DNA from 2 places in the Kocuria sp. KRD140 genome. Region 2 is predicted to be linked to the other one. Evidence: riboswitches for the same ligand, from Rfam matches in the RefSeq annotation. Region 2 holds a riboswitch; the other holds the start of a gene.

Region 1 (7,476 bases), on a different contig from region 2:
GCGCAACCGGGCTTGAGGGAGGTGTGCGCTGCGGCCTCGTCGAACGTGCCGGGAGGGGCGAACTGCGGATCGTGCGGGCGCGGGGATGCGACGCAGGAGCCCGTCTCGGACTGCCACCACGTGTCCACGAAGGGCACCTCGTCGCGGCCGACCTGGGCGCGCAACCAGCGCCACGCCTCCGGGTTGATGGACTCGCCCACGGAGCCGAGCAACCGGATCGAGGAGAGGTTGTAGACCGGGGGCAGCCCCTTGGGGAACGCGCCCATGAGCGAGCGGATCAGGGTGGGTGCCGTGTAGTAGTTGGTCACGCCGTAGCGCTCGATGATCTCGAAGTGGCGGCCGTAATCCGGGGTGTTGGGTGTGCCCTCGTAGATCACCTGGGACACGCCGCTGGCCAGCGGGCCGTAGATCTCGTAGGTGTGCGCGGTGACCCACGCGAGGTCCGCGGTGCACCAGTGCACGGTGGAGTCCACCTTGGCGGGGTCGTTCACGGCGGACAGCTCCTCCGGGCGCAGCACCCCGGACGCGTCGGGCACGTCCGGGAGTAGGTCGAACAGCAGGGCGTGGGTGTATGCCGTCTGCACCATGTATCCGCCCATCGTGTGGACCAGGCCCTTGGGCCTCCCCGTGGTGCCGGACGTGTAGATGATGAACAGGGGCGTCTCCGCGTCGAACGCCTCGGGCTCGTGGACGTCCGAGACGCCCGCGGTGAGCTCGTGCCACCACACGTCACGCCCGGGGGTCCACGGCACGAGTTCCTCGTCCTTGGAATGCAGGCCCCGGGTGCCGCGCGGCAGATCGGTGCGCCCGGGCCGGGACGTGCGGCGCACCACGATCACGTGCTCGATGCTGTTCTCACCGCTGCAGGCCTCGTCCGCATTGGTCTTCACGGGGACGACGGCGCCGCGCCGGTTCTGCCCGTCCGTGGTCACCAGGACCTTGGCTCCGGTGTCCTCGACCCGGAACTTGAGGGCTTCTGCGGAGAACCCGCCGAACACGAGCGAGTGGATCGCCCCGATGCGCGCGCACGCGAGCGTGATGATCACGGTCTCCGGGATGACCGGGAGGTAGATGACCACGCGGTCGCCCTTCTCCACGCCCAGTTGGAGCAGGGCGTTGGCGGCCCTGGATACCTCACGCTGCAGGTCCGCGTAGGTATAGACCAGGCGGTCCCCGGGTTCACCCTCGAAGTACAGGGCCACGTGCTGACCACGCCCGGCTGCCACATGGCGGTCCACGCAGTTGTACGAGACGTTGAGTTTCCCGCCTTCGAACCACGCGATCTCGGGCACGGTGTAAGTGGGGTTGCCGTCGTGGTCCTCACCCGTGCGCTGCGGCTTCTCGAACCGGTGAGCCGTGTGCCACGGCTGCGCCCAGTCCAGCCGCCCGGCCTGCTCGACCCAGAACTGCACCCGGGCGTCGTCGGAGATCAACGCCGGGTTCGGTGTGGGGTGAGCGGGGTCTGAGTACGAGTGCGTGCCGGTCACGAGTCCTCCTGTGATGTCGATCCGAACGGTCGGTGTCTGCAACGGCCGGGCCCCCGGTCGAACGACCGGGCCCCGGTGGAACGGCGGGCGCCGGCGGGAACCGGGCGGGTTGTCACCTGGTTCCGGCCACGCTCCAGCGCCGCTGCGTCCACCGCTCGAAGATGCCGAGCAGGGCGTCCGTGAGCTTGCCCAGCACGGCCAGCAACACGATCGCGAGCAGCAACCGGTCCGTGCGGCCGTTGTTCTGCGAATCGGTGAGCAGGAACCCCAGGCCCATGGAGGAGCCCAATAGTTCCGCGGCCACCAGGAACAACCACGCCTGGGCCAGGGCCAGGCGCAGCCCGGAGATCACGGAGGGCAGCACCGCGGGCAACTGCACGGTGGTGAAGAGTTTGACCCCGCGCAGCCCGAAGGACCGTGCGGCTTCGATCAGGTGCCGGTCCACGTGGCGCAGCGCGGCGGACACCGTGGTGTACACCGGGAAGAAGGCGCCGATTGCCACCAGGGTCACCTTGGAGTTCTCCCCGATCCCGATCCACAGCAATAGCAGCGGCACCCACGCCAGGGACGGCACGGCGCGCAGCGCGCCGATCGTAGGCGAGCCGATGGCCCGCGCCCACGGGGAGAGCCCCAGCAACGCGCCGAGCAACAGCCCGAGCCCACTGCCGATCAGGAAGCCCACGATCACGCGCTGCGTGGAGATCCCCACGTGCAACCACAGGTCACCGCTGCGCAGCAGCTCCCATCCCGCGGCGAGCACCGCGGACGGGCGCGGCAACTGCACGGGGGAGAAGGTCCCGTTCGTGGAGAGGGTGTGCCACGCGAGCACCAGCAGTACGGGCAGGACGATCCCGATCAGCCCCAGGGCCCAAGGATTGCGCAGCGCGCTGGGACGCGTGCGGGAATCCGCCGCGGCAGGGGTGTCTGATGGGGCTGCGACGTCGCCGGGCGCCACCGCGCCCGCCTCGTGGCGTCCGTTGTCGTCGGACAGTGTGGCCACCGCAGTGACGCCAGCTGCTTCGGAGGACGCGCCGTCCGAGGACCGCGGTGCGGCGGAGGAGGTGTCGTGAGTGCTCATGAGGACTGCTTCCCTTCGATCACCTGGGCCACGGCGGCCGCATCGGCGTGTTGTGCGTAGTGCTGCTCCACGATGTTCGCGAGCGCCTCGTCCACGTCCTGCTGCGAGGAGACATCCCCGGATTCCACCAGGATGGGCCCGACCCGCTCGAGCACCGCGAGCTGTTCGGGGCCCGGAACGGGGTCGATGTCCAGGTGGGTGCGCTGCCAGACCCGCCGGGCGGTGTCGCGATCGATGCTCGCGCCTTCCGCGAGGATCGCGATCCCCTCCTCCGGGTGCTGCAGCGCCCACTGCCGCGCGTAGGCGTACGTGTTCACCACGTCCTGCGCACCCGTGGGGTTCAGCTGCAGGAACACCTCCCGCGCGTTGAGGAACCCGTACGTGTTGAACTCCAACTGCCGGTGGAACAGCACGTCCCCCGCCTTCTCCGCGGCGGCCATCACGGGGTCCAGTCCGGACCATGCGGCCACCTGACCGGTGTCCAGCGCGGTGCGCCCGTCCGCGTGCTGCAGGTTCACCACGGTGACGTCCTGTGCGCTCATGCCCGCCGCGCCGAGGGACTGCAGGAGGAAGAAGTACGGATCCGTGCCCTTCGTCGCGGCCACGGACGTGCCCGCGAGGTCCGCCACGGTGCGCACGGGGGAGTCCGGGGTGCGCACGAGCGCGGACCACTCGGGCTGTGAGAACAGGTCGATCGTCCTGATCGGCGAGCGGTTGGCACGCGCGAGCAGTGCGGCGGAACCTGCCGTGGAGCCCACGTCCACGACCCCGGCGCGTAGCGACTCGTTGGCCTTGTTGGAACCGGCCGAGTACACCCACGTCACGGTCTGGCCGTGGGCCCCGGCGACCTTCTCGAGCCAGCCCTTGGCCTTGATGATCAGGGACAGCGGGTTGTAGGTCGCGTAGTCCAGGTAGATCTCGTGCGCGGAACCGCCGGCCACACCGCGGCCTGGACCTTCGCCCTCCATGACGCATCCGCTCAGGGGCAGCGCCAGCGCGGACAGGCCGAGTGCCTGCAGTGCGCGGCGTCGGGACAACTGCGCCATGCGCTCAGCGCTCCACGCCGAGCAGGGCCAACAGGTGGGCGCGCAGCGCGGTGATCTCACTGTCCTCGCGGGAGCGCGGGCGGGCCAGCTCGGGGGAGATGATCTCGGCGATGGTCGCGGGGCCCGTGGCCGTTTCGCGCGCGAGCACCACCACGTGATCGGAGAGCACCAGGGCTTCCTCGACGTCGTGGGTGACCATGAGCACGGTCGTGGGATCGGCGCGGTGCACGTCCAGCAGCAGATCCTGCATCCTGATCCGGGTCAGGGCGTCCAGGGCCCCGAAGGGCTCGTCCAACAGCAGGACCCGCGGGTTCCGTGCCAGGGCCCGGGCGAGGGATGCGCGCTGTGCCATGCCCCCGGAGATCTCCGAGGGACGGTGATTCGCGTGGTGGGACAGGCCGACGAGCTCCAACAGCTGCGCCACCCGCCGCTTCCCTTCCCGGGCGGGAGTCCCGTGGGGCAGACCCAGTGCCACGTTGCGTGCCACGCTGCGCCACGGCAGCAACCGCGGTTCCTGGAAGCCGACGGCGCAGCGCGGGTCGATCTCGCGCACCACCGAGTCGTCGATCCGGACTTCGCCCTCGCTCGCCGTGCCGAGCCCGGCCACGGCGCGTAGCAGGGTGGACTTGCCGCACCCCGAGGGGCCCAGGACGGAGACGATCTCGCCCGGACGCACCGTGAAGGTCACGTCCCTCAGGACCTCGTGGACATGCGCTCCGTGGTGTGCGGGGAAGGACTTGCCGACCCGGTCGAAGGTGACCGCCGCGGCGTCGACGGCAGATTCCGGGCGCGTGAGGATATGGCTCAATTCATCAACTCCATCGTTCCTGGCATTAGCACCTTGCCCGCGTGGGGCTGGTTGCTGCGACGTCAACGAGCCAGGTCTCTCAGCCGCTCCGGATGGGAACCACACCATTGAACGGGCCGGGAGCCCGCGGGTGCAAATCGTGTGACGCGCCGGGGCGCCGTCGTGACGTGCCGTAACCCGAGGTGTTTCCGAGGACCGGGGATCCCCGTTAGGATCGATGCCACAACGATCACGAGTGCCGACTTTTAGCCCTGGCTTGTCGGACGGCAACCCTCTCCCGTAGCGGGGTGCCCCAGGTGAGGATCGGGCCGCATGACACACCGCATGCGGCAAGTACGGCGCCACACAAGCGCGCTGGACCCGCAAGGTAGGCCGCCGTAGGTGGTGCACGGGGCGCGGGTCGTGTTCCTGCTGAGGGGCTGACCGAGATGAGCAAACGGATTTCCGTCAACGCGTTCGACATGACCTGCGTGGATCACCAGAGCTTCGGGTTGTGGCGCCACCCGCGGTCCCGGGCCACCGAGTACAACACCATCGAGTACTGGACGGAGCTGGCCAAGCTGCTGGAGCGGGGCAAGTTCGACGCCCTGTTCCTTGCGGACGTGGTGGGCATCTACGACATCTACAAGAACTCCGCGGCTCCGGCCGTGCGTGACGGGGCCCAGGTCCCGGTCAACGACCCGTTCATGCAGGTCTCGGCCATGGCCGCCGTGACCGAGCACCTGGGCTTCGGCGTCACGAGCGCGGTGACCTACGAGCAGCCCTACACCCTGGCCCGCAAGTACGCCACACTGGATCACCTCACCAAGGGCCGCGTGGGATTCAACGTGGTGACCTCCTACCTTCCGTCCGCTGCGGAGAACCAGGGCCTGCCGCGCCAGATTGAGCACGATACGCGCTACGAGATCGCGGAGGAGTTCCTGGACGTGTGCTACAAGCTCTGGGAGGGCTCGTGGGAGGAGGACGCTGTGGTTCAGAACCGTGAGACGGGTGTCTACGCGGATCCCACCAAGGTCCATCCCATCCGGCACAGCGGGGAGCACTTCACGGTTCCCGGAGCGGGGCTCACGGCACCGTCCCCGCAGCGCACACCGCTGATCTTCCAGGCCGGCGCGTCCTCGCGCGGGCAGGCGTTCGCGGGTAAGCACGCGGAAGCCGTGTTCATCGGCGGGTTGCGCCCGGACCTCACGCGTTTCGTGACTGACAAGATCCGCGACCGGGCTCAGGCCGAGGGCCGCAGCCGTGATGACGTCAAGATCTACGCGATGCTCTCCGTGGTCGTCGCGGACACGGACGAGCAGGCCCAGGAGAAGTACCGCGATTACCTGCAATACGTGGACCTGGAGGCCTCCCAGGCGATCATCGGTGGGTGGTCCGGCGTGGACCTGTCCCAGTTCGACGAGGACGAGGCCTTGAACTACATCAAGACCGACTCCATCCAGTCCTTCCTGACCCCGTTCACGCTGCAGTCCAAGGACAAGCAGTGGACACGCGAGGAGATCGCCAAGCACTGCGCCTTGGGCGGGATGGGTGCCGTGCTCGTGGGTTCCGCGCAGACCGTCGCGGATCAGCTCGAGACCTGGGTGGACGAGGGCGGCCTGGACGGCATCAACCTGGCCTACCACGTGAGCCCCGGTTCCTTCGAGGACTTCGTCGAGTACGTGGTCCCCGAGTTGCAGAAGCGCGGGCGCTACCGCACCGAGTACGAGGGCACCACCCTGCGCGAGTCCCTCTACGGCGAGGGCCAGCCGCGGGTCAAGGACACCCATCCCGCCGCGGCCTACCGGGGCGCCTTCGCGGGCGCGAGCTCCGTGGCCACGGCCAGCTCGCGCTGAGCCGCCCCGAGCCAGGGGACGACGCAGCGCCGCACCTTCCCGAGGGCACGCGCGACACGCCGCGGCGGCGTTCGCCGAGCACGTGCGGGAGCCCGGACTGTCCTGCCCCGTGGTGGACGGGGGGTGCGGCACGGGACACGCGACCGCGGAGCGCGCACCCGCAGCTGCTGCCGGCGGGCGCTGTGGTGCTGGTGGCGTTCCAGGCCGTGGACGGCGGCCGGCCGGTGGTCTTCTTCGACCATGCGGTGGCGCCCGACTGGCGCTGGCACCCGGACGTGATGGCGGGCCGCCTCTACCGCGCTGGGTTCACGGAGCGGTGGCGCGCAGTGAACCGCCCGGATGCCGAGCACCGTTTCCCAGAGTGTCACCTGCTGACGGTCAAGGAGACGGCCGAGGTACCGTCGGTCCCGGTGGACCGGGGCTGCTCGGCGGGCAGCTGCTGAGCCGACCCGGCGGCCGGGCGGGAGGCCGTGCGAAAGCCGCGGGGTGCCGGGCGGAACGTGCGGGGCACCGCACGACAAGACGGACGATCGGTGGAAGAGGCGGCGGGGAGTGGCAAGGCCAAGGAATGGGGGGTGCTGATGGAGCTGGGCCTGGTCGTGGTGGGCTTCCCGCTGTCGGTGCTGGCTCCCCAGGTGCTGTGACAGGTGTTCGGGGAGCACCAGGCCGTGGGGGCGGTCAGGCTCCTCGCGCAGTTCCTCGGGGTCTGCATGGTCGTCGTGGGGCTCATGCTGGTGGACACGCTGCTGGACGCCCTGTTCTTCGCCCTGACCCGGAGCCGGGTGGCCACCCAGATCTGCTCGGCGGCCGTGTTCGTCGCGGTGGTCGCGGCACTGTTCTCCGTGTGGGTGTCCTGGTCCCTGGGGCTCGTGCTGACGAGCGTGGTGTCCGCTCTGGTGGTGCTGCTCTTCTCGAAGCTCGCCACTGAGCGGTACGCCGCTCTGCTGGGGCGGGACGGTTGAGCGAGGAAGTGTCCAGCAGGGTGGCGCGGTTCGCGGGACCTCACCGTCGTGTGCCGCACCGGCGGACGAGGATGCCTGGCCCCGCGGTCCAGACCGTTCCGTCGGATGCGCCGGCCCCGTAGTGTCGTCGTGCGCTGTCGCGGGCCCCGGTGGGCGTGCGTAGACATTACTCCCGAGTCCATCTGCCCCAATGAGCCGGTGCATATCGCTGTGATGCGGCCTACAGTGATGGCGTAGCCCACATGAGAAGCGCACATGCG
Region 2 (7,476 bases):
CTTCTATACGGTGCCCACCGCCAAGGAGGCCCGCAAGTCCGTGGTTTGGGCGATCACTCTGATCGGCTTATTCTACCTCTTCACCCTGGTGCTCGGGTTCGGTGCGGCCGCGCTGATCGGTGCGGACCGGATCAAGGGCGCGCCTGGTGGTGTGAACTCGGCGGCTCCGTTGCTCGCGTACGAACTCGGCGGGTCCATCCTCATGGGTCTGATTGCGGCGGTCGCGTTCGCCACGATCCTCGCCGTGGTCGCCGGTCTGGCTATCACGGCCTCCGCGTCCTTCGCACACGACATCTACACGTCCGTGATCAAGAAGGGCACCTCGGACCCGCGTCAGGAACTGCGGGTGGCCAAGACCACCGTGGTGGTCATCGGCCTGATCTCGGTCGCCGGCGGCATTGGCGCGCAGGGTCAAAACGTGGCGTTCCTCGTGGCCCTCGCCTTCGCGGTGGCGGCCTCCGCCAATCTGCCCACCATCCTCTACTCGCTCTACTGGAAGCGCTTCACCACGCGCGGCGCGGTATTGTCCATGTACGGCGGGCTGATCATCTCCGTGGTGCTCATTATCTTCTCCCCGGTGATGTCCGGATCGGAGACCTCCATGATCCCCGGCGCGGACTTCGCGTTCTACCCGCTGTCCAACCCCGGCATCATCTCGATCCCGGCGTCCTTCCTGCTCGGTTTCCTGGGCTCGCTCAGCGAGCGCCGGCCGGAGGACCCGCGCAAGCAGTCCGAGATGGAAGTGCGTTCCCTCACGGGAGTGGGAGCGGAGAAGGCCGTCTCGCACTGACCTGGTTCACCGCCCCTTGACACGGCCGCCGTGTCCGGTTTCATCCGGACGCGGCGGCCCGTGTAGCGTTGGTGTCTGGTACTACACTGTGAACCAGTTCGCTGACCACATGCGGTTGCGGAACACCGCAAACGCGCACAACGAGAACCAGAGGTGGAGAAATGGGCATCATTAGCTGGATCATCCTCGGTCTGATCGCCGGCGCGCTCGCCAAGCTGATCCTTCCGGGCAAGCAGGGTGGCGGGATCATCGTCACCATCATCCTCGGCATCGTGGGGGCCTTCCTGGGCGGCTGGCTGGGTAGCTTCATCCCCGGCCTGAGCGACGGGATCAACAGCTTCAGCATCGGCACGATCATCACGTCCGTGATCGGCGCGATCATCGTGCTGCTCATCTACGGCGCCGTCGTCGGCCGCCGTCGCTGAATCATCCGCGGGTCCTGAACGGGCCATCCACACAAGGGCGTCACCTCCGGGTGGCGCCCTTGTCGTATCTCCCGTGTCGTGCGTCCGGAGTCGTGTGCTCGGTGCCGTGCGTGCGGGGTGCGGCGCTCACGCGATACTGGGGTCATGACTTCCTCCACCGGCATGACCCCCGATCTCGACTCCGCCACCCGGCAGGCCCCCCGGCGCCTCGTGATCCTGGGGTCCACGGGATCCATCGGGACGCAGGCGCTCGACGTCGTGTCCGAGGCCGCGGGGCTGCGCCGGCCCGTCTCGGATGCCACCCACGAGCCCTTCGAGGTCGTGGCGCTCGCCGCGGGCGCGGGTCACCTCGAGCTGCTCGCTCAGCAGGCCGTGACGTTCGGTGTCCGTGCGGTGGGCACGAGCGGTACGGCGGACGACGCCACCCGGTTGCGTGAGCTGATCGCGGACCGGTCACGCGCGGCGTCGTCGGCGGCACCCGAGGTCCTGTATGGGCCGGACGCTGCAACCCGGATCGCGCAGTGGGAGGGTTCGGACCTCGTGCTGAACGGGATCACCGGGAGCATCGGGCTCGCACCCACCCTGGCGGCGCTGGGAGCGGGTCGGCGGGTGGCGCTCGCGAACAAGGAGTCCCTGATCGCGGGCGGTCCGCTCGTGTTGCGCGCAGCGGCGGACACGGGCCTCGAGGACGCGCTGATCCCCGTGGACTCCGAACACTCGGCGATCGCCCAGGCCCTGCGCTCCGGGACGGCCTCCGAGGTGCGTCGGCTCGTGCTCACGGCGTCCGGCGGACCGTTCCGCGGCATGACGCGCGAGCAGCTCACGCGTGTGACACCCGAACAGGCCCTGCAGCACCCCACGTGGGACATGGGGGTCATGGTCACCACGAACTCCGCGACCATGGTCAACAAGGCACTGGAGGTGCTCGAGGCGAGCCTACTGTTCGACGTCCCCCTGGACCGGATCGACGTCACGGTGCATCCGCAATCGGTCGTGCACTCCATGGTGGAGTTCGTGGACGGATCCACCCTGGCGCAGGCGTCCCCGCCGGACATGCGCCTGCCCATCGCGCTCGGAATCGGCTGGCCCCACCGCGTGACCGGCGCCGCCGCGGGGTGCGACTGGACCCGGGCCGCACAGTGGACGTTCGAACCGCTCGATTCGCAGGCGTTCCCCGCCGTGGAGCTCATGAAGCACGCGGGTTCGCGCGGCGGGACGTGGCCCGCGGTGTTCAACGCCGCCAACGAGCAGGCCGTGCACGCGTTCCACCGCGGGGCGCTCGGCTTCACGCAGATCGTGGACATGGTCGAGCGTGTGCTGGAGGATCACGACGGCGTCACGCGGCCCACCCTCGAGGACGTCCTGGGGGCGGAGGAGTGGGCCCGGGCCCGCGCGGACGAACGTATCGCCGGGATGGCATAGGGCCCTTCCGGCGGTCGCCGGCCCATGGCAGGGCCGTGCTAAAATTCCGAGTGGATGACGAGATCCGGCGCGTAGCTCTGGCTGGCCGGACGGCAACCCTCTCCCGTAGCGGGGTGCCCCAGATGACCATCCGGTCGCGGTTGCAACAGATCACGGCAAGTGCGGTTCCCCGGAAATCAGCACGTGCCCGTCCCGTGTGCCCTCATCCAGGGGGGACTGTTCGCCCCGCGAGTCCCCGTCACAGACCCCTGGAAAGGCATGATCATGCGAACCAAGCGTTTGATTCCCGTCGTGTTGGCCACCACCCTGGGCCTCACCCTCACCGCGTGCGGCGGCGGCTCCGACAACTCGGACCCGGCCGCGGACGGCAAGATCACCGTCGGGATCGTGGGCTCGACCCCCGTGCAGGACGCGTTGAAGCAGGTCGCCGCGGACAACGACATCACGGTCGAGTACGTGGACTTCAGTGACTACAGCCAGCCGAACCCCGCTCTGAAGAGCGGTGACATCGACATGAACTGGTTCCAGCACATCGCGTACCTCGCCGATTACAACAACAACTCCGGGGACACCATCACTCCCGTGGGCTCCACGTCCATCTTCCCGCTGGGGCTGTACTCCAAGAGCGTGAAATCCGTGGGTGACTTCAAGCAGGGTGACGAGATCGCCGTGCCGAACGACTCGATCAACCTGTCCCGCGCCCTGAACCTCTTGCACCAGCAGGGTCTCGTGGAGTTCACCAAGGACACGATCGCCCCCACCGAGCAGGACATCGACACTGCCAAGTCCAAGGTCACGGTCCGCCCGGTCTCCGCCGAGCAGACCGTGCTGTCCATGGACTCAGTGGCCGCCTCCGTGGTCAACAACGACTTCCTGGACCGCGCGAACATCGATCCCAAGTCCGCGCTGGCTCAGGACGATCCCACCGCGGACAGCGCCAAGGTGTACGACAACCTCTTCGCCGCGACCGAGGCGAACGCGGACAACGAGACCCTGAAGAAGGTCGCGAGCTTCTACTACGACGACAAGGTCCAGGAGGCGGAGAAGACCGAGACCAAGGGCACCGCGGTGCCCACCAAGGTGGATCAGCAGGAGCTCAAGGACTTGCTGGCCCGCTACTCGCAGGACCTCAAGGAGCAGACCAAGTGAGCCCGTCCGCCACGGCGGACACCCTGGTCAGTTTCCGGGACGTGAGCAAGGTCTTCGTCACGGGGTCCAAACGCCGCCCGCGCACCGTGACCGCGGTGGACTCCGTGGACCTGGACATCCGCCGCGGTGAGATCTTCGCGGTGATCGGCTACTCGGGGGCGGGCAAGTCCACCCTCGTGCGGCTGATCAACGGCCTGGAACCGATCTCGTCCGGGACGCTCGAGGTCGCCGGTAACCGTGTGGACGGGCGCAGCGAGTCCCAGCTGGCGCCCATCCGCCGCAAGATCGGGATGATCTTCCAGCAGTTCAACCTGTTCACGTCACGCACCGTGGCGGGCAACATCGAGTACCCGCTCAAGCGTGCCGGGTGGAAGCCCGAGGAACGCAAGGCGCGGGTCGCGGAACTGTTGGAGTTCGTGGGCTTGACCGAGCGCGCCGGGAACTACCCCGAGCAGCTCTCGGGTGGTCAGAAGCAGCGCGTGGGGATCGCCCGCGCGCTCGCGAGCAATCCCGAACTGCTGCTCGCGGACGAGTCCACCTCGGCGTTGGACCCGGAGACCACCCAGGAGGTCCTGGGTCTGCTCAAGCGCGTCAACCGTGAGCTGGGGATCACCATCGTGTTGATCACCCACGAGATGGACGTGGTGCGGGCCACCGCGGACCGCGTGGCCGTGATGGACAGCGGTCGGGTGGTGGAGACCGGGACCACCGCGGAGGTCTTCGCCCACCCGCGGGCGCAGACCACGCGCAAGTTCGTCTCCTCGGTCACGCGCACCGTGCCGCGCGCGGACGAGATCGAGAAGCTGCGCCGGGAACACCCCGGGCGGCTCGTGCTGGTGGACGTCACCGACCAGAACCGGATCGGGGACGTGCTCTCGGACGCCGCCCGTGACGGTGTCAGCTTCAACATTGCCTTCGGGGGGATCTCCATCCTGCAGTCACAGTCCTTCGGAACGCTCACGCTGTCCCTGACCGGTTCGGACGAGTCCGTGGACCGCGCCGTCGAGAGTCTGCGCGCCGTCACCACGGTGCGGGAGGTGAGTGAGTGATGGAGTGGTCTGCTCTGGGCCCGCAGTTGTTGGACGCAACCGGGCAGACGCTGTATATGGTCTCCGTGACCCTCGTGCTGGCCGGGCTCATCGGCCTGGCCGTGGGCATGGGGCTCTACGTGACCCGGCGGGGCAGCATCCTGGAGAACGGTCCACTGTTCACCGCGCTGAACCTCCTGGTGAACTTCGTGCGTCCCATCCCGTTCATCATCCTGCTGGCCGCCCTGGGTCAGGTCACGGAATCGGTCGTGGGCACGCGCCTGGGCCCCAACGCCGCGATCTTCACCATGACCATCGGCGCTACGTTCGCGGTGGCCCGCATCGTGGAGCAGAACCTCATGACGGTGGATCCCGGGGTGATCGAGGCCGCGCGGTCCATGGGGGTCTCGCGCTGGAAGATCATCACCACGGTGATCCTGCCGGAGGCGCTCGGCCCGCTCGTGTTGGGGTACACGTTCCTGGTCATCGGCATCACGGACATGTCCGCGATGGCCGGTGCGATCGGTGCCGGTGGTCTGGGTGACTTCGCGTTGCGCCTGGGCTATCAGCGCTTCAACGACCAGGTCACGTGGGCCGCGGTGATCGTGATCATCATCCTGGTCCAGCTCGTGCAGTTCTTCGGCAACTGGCTCGCGCGCAGGATCATGCGCCGCTGACGCTCACGCGCCCCGTACCATGGCGACGCCGCCCCTGGAACATTCCGGGGGCGGCGTCGTGTTCGGCGCATCACGTGCGGCTGTAGCACGTGGGAGGAGTGGGGCACAATGGACAGTGCAACATCGCGGGGCGCGCGTCACGGGCCCCGGACGCCACTTCCTTGGGAGGCAATTCGTGACCTCGGTCAATCTCGGTATGCCCGCCGCGCCCCAACCGGTGCTCTCGCCCCGGCGCAAGACCCGCCAGATCCAGGTGGGTGCGGTGGGTGTGGGGTCGGAGCACCCGATCAGCGTCCAGTCGATGACCACGACCCCCACCACGGACATCAACGCCACGCTGCAGCAGATCGCCGAGCTCAACGCCGCCGGTTGCGACATCGTGCGCGTGGCGTGCCCGTCCCAGGACGACGCCGACGCCCTGCCCATCATCGCCATGAAGTCCCCGATCCCGGTGATCGCGGACATCCACTTCCAGCCCAAGTACGTCTACGCCGCGATCGACGCCGGGTGCGCCGGTGTGCGCGTGAACCCGGGCAACATCCGCAAGTTCGACGACCAGATCGAGGGCATCTCCCGTGCGGCGGAGGCCGCGGGCGTGTCCATCCGGATCGGCGTGAACGCGGGCTCCCTGGACAAGCGCCTGCTGCAGAAGTACGGCAAGGCCACCCCGGAGGCGCTCGTGGAGTCCGCCGTGTGGGAGGCCTCGCTGTTCGAGGAGCACGACTTCCACGACTTCAAGATCTCCGTCAAGCACAACGACCCCGTGACCATGGTGCGCGCCTACCAGTTGCTTGCCGAGCGCGGGGACTGGCCGCTGCACCTGGGTGTCACGGAGGCCGGCCCGGCCCTGCAGGGCACCGTCAAGTCCGCGACCGCCTTCGGCATCCTGCTCGGTCAGGGCATCGGGGACACCATCCGCGTGTCCCTGTCCGCGCCTCCGGTCGAAGAGGTCAAGGTGGGCAATCAGATCCTGCAGTCGCTTGGGCTGCGCCCGCGCAAGCTCGAGATCGTCTCGTGCCCCTCGTGCGGGCGCGCGCAGGTGGACGTCTACAAGCTCGCCGAGGAGGTCAACGAGGGCCTGGCACACCTGACCGTGCCGCTGCGCGTGGCCGTGATGGGCTGCGTCGTCAACGGCCCGGGAGAAGCCCGCGAAGCGGACCTGGGCGTGGCCTCGGGCAACGGTAAGGGCCAGATCTTCGTGCGCGGTGAGGTCATCAAGACCGTTCCCGAGGACCAGATCGTGGAGACCCTGCTCGCCCAGGCCAATGAGATGGCCGAGAGCATGGAATTGGACGAGAACGGCCAGCCGGTCGAGGGCGCGCCGGTTGTGACCGCCGGGTGATCCTGCGCCGCGCCCCGCGGGTGCTCTCACCCGCCGCCGTGAACCAGTCGGCACTGGACCGCCTGCTGGCGCGGCACGCGGTGTCCGGGGTGTTCGTCGCGGCGCACGTGGCCCGGATCCGGGCCGCCCGCGGTCGGCGGCAGCCGCCCGTGATCGGTGTGGTGGACTCCTCCGGCGAGCTCGTGGGCGCGTGCTGGGCGGGAACCAACGTGGTCCCCGTGGTGCTCGACCGGACCGGGACGGACCTCGTCGCGGACGTCCTGGCCCGCGGCGGCCCCCGCTTCGCCTCGTTCTTCGGTCCCGCTGATCCCGTGCTCGGACTGTGGGAACGATTGCGGGACACGTGGCCCGAACCCTTCGACGTCCGTCCCGTGCAACCGCTACTCGTGATGGACCGTGATCCCGCACCCGAGTTGTTCACGGGGCCCGCCCGCGATGTGCGATGGGCGCAGGACGAGGACTTCCCTCGCGTGCTGCCCGCGGCCGCGGCCATGTTCACCGAGGAAGTGGGGTACTCCCCCTTCACCACCGGGGCGGAGGGTTACCGCCAGCGAGTACGCTCCCTCGTGCGCGATCGCAGGACCGCGGTGCTCACCGACGAGCACGGCACCGTGATCTTCAAGGCGGACATCGGGTCGCTGCA

Evidence for each region. A riboswitch is a leader RNA that binds a small molecule or an ion and turns the genes downstream of it on or off. The one in region 2 is predicted to bind S-adenosylmethionine.
Region 1: linked by a shared signal. The riboswitch ahead of J1M36_RS12275 (LLM class flavin-dependent oxidoreductase) and the one ahead of J1M36_RS11835 (MetQ/NlpA family ABC transporter substrate-binding protein) in region 2 are both predicted to bind S-adenosylmethionine.

The regions. Positions count from the first base shown of each region.
Region 1 covers NZ_JABFAW010000019.1:13,905-21,380, forward strand. The annotation lists gene J1M36_RS12255 (AMP-binding protein) at 1-1,487, opposite strand, end outside; gene J1M36_RS12260 (ABC transporter permease) at 1,600-2,565, opposite strand; gene J1M36_RS12265 (aliphatic sulfonate ABC transporter substrate-binding protein) at 2,562-3,611, opposite strand; gene J1M36_RS12270 (ABC transporter ATP-binding protein) at 3,616-4,419, opposite strand; SAM riboswitch class I at 4,427-4,518, opposite strand; SAM riboswitch class IV at 4,647-4,761, shown strand; gene J1M36_RS12275 (LLM class flavin-dependent oxidoreductase) at 4,839-6,254, shown strand; gene J1M36_RS12280 (hypothetical protein) at 6,446-6,697, shown strand; gene J1M36_RS12285 (hypothetical protein) at 6,902-7,216, shown strand.
Region 2 covers NZ_JABFAW010000009.1:683,784-691,259, forward strand. The annotation lists gene J1M36_RS11820 (cation acetate symporter) at 1-790, shown strand, start outside; gene J1M36_RS11825 (GlsB/YeaQ/YmgE family stress response membrane protein) at 952-1,215, shown strand; gene dxr (1-deoxy-D-xylulose-5-phosphate reductoisomerase) at 1,378-2,637, shown strand; SAM riboswitch class IV at 2,691-2,805, shown strand; gene J1M36_RS11835 (MetQ/NlpA family ABC transporter substrate-binding protein) at 2,902-3,786, shown strand; gene J1M36_RS11840 (methionine ABC transporter ATP-binding protein) at 3,783-4,835, shown strand; gene J1M36_RS11845 (methionine ABC transporter permease) at 4,835-5,491, shown strand; gene ispG (flavodoxin-dependent (E)-4-hydroxy-3-methylbut-2-enyl-diphosphate synthase) at 5,667-6,833, shown strand; gene J1M36_RS11855 (GNAT family N-acetyltransferase) at 6,830-7,476, shown strand, end outside.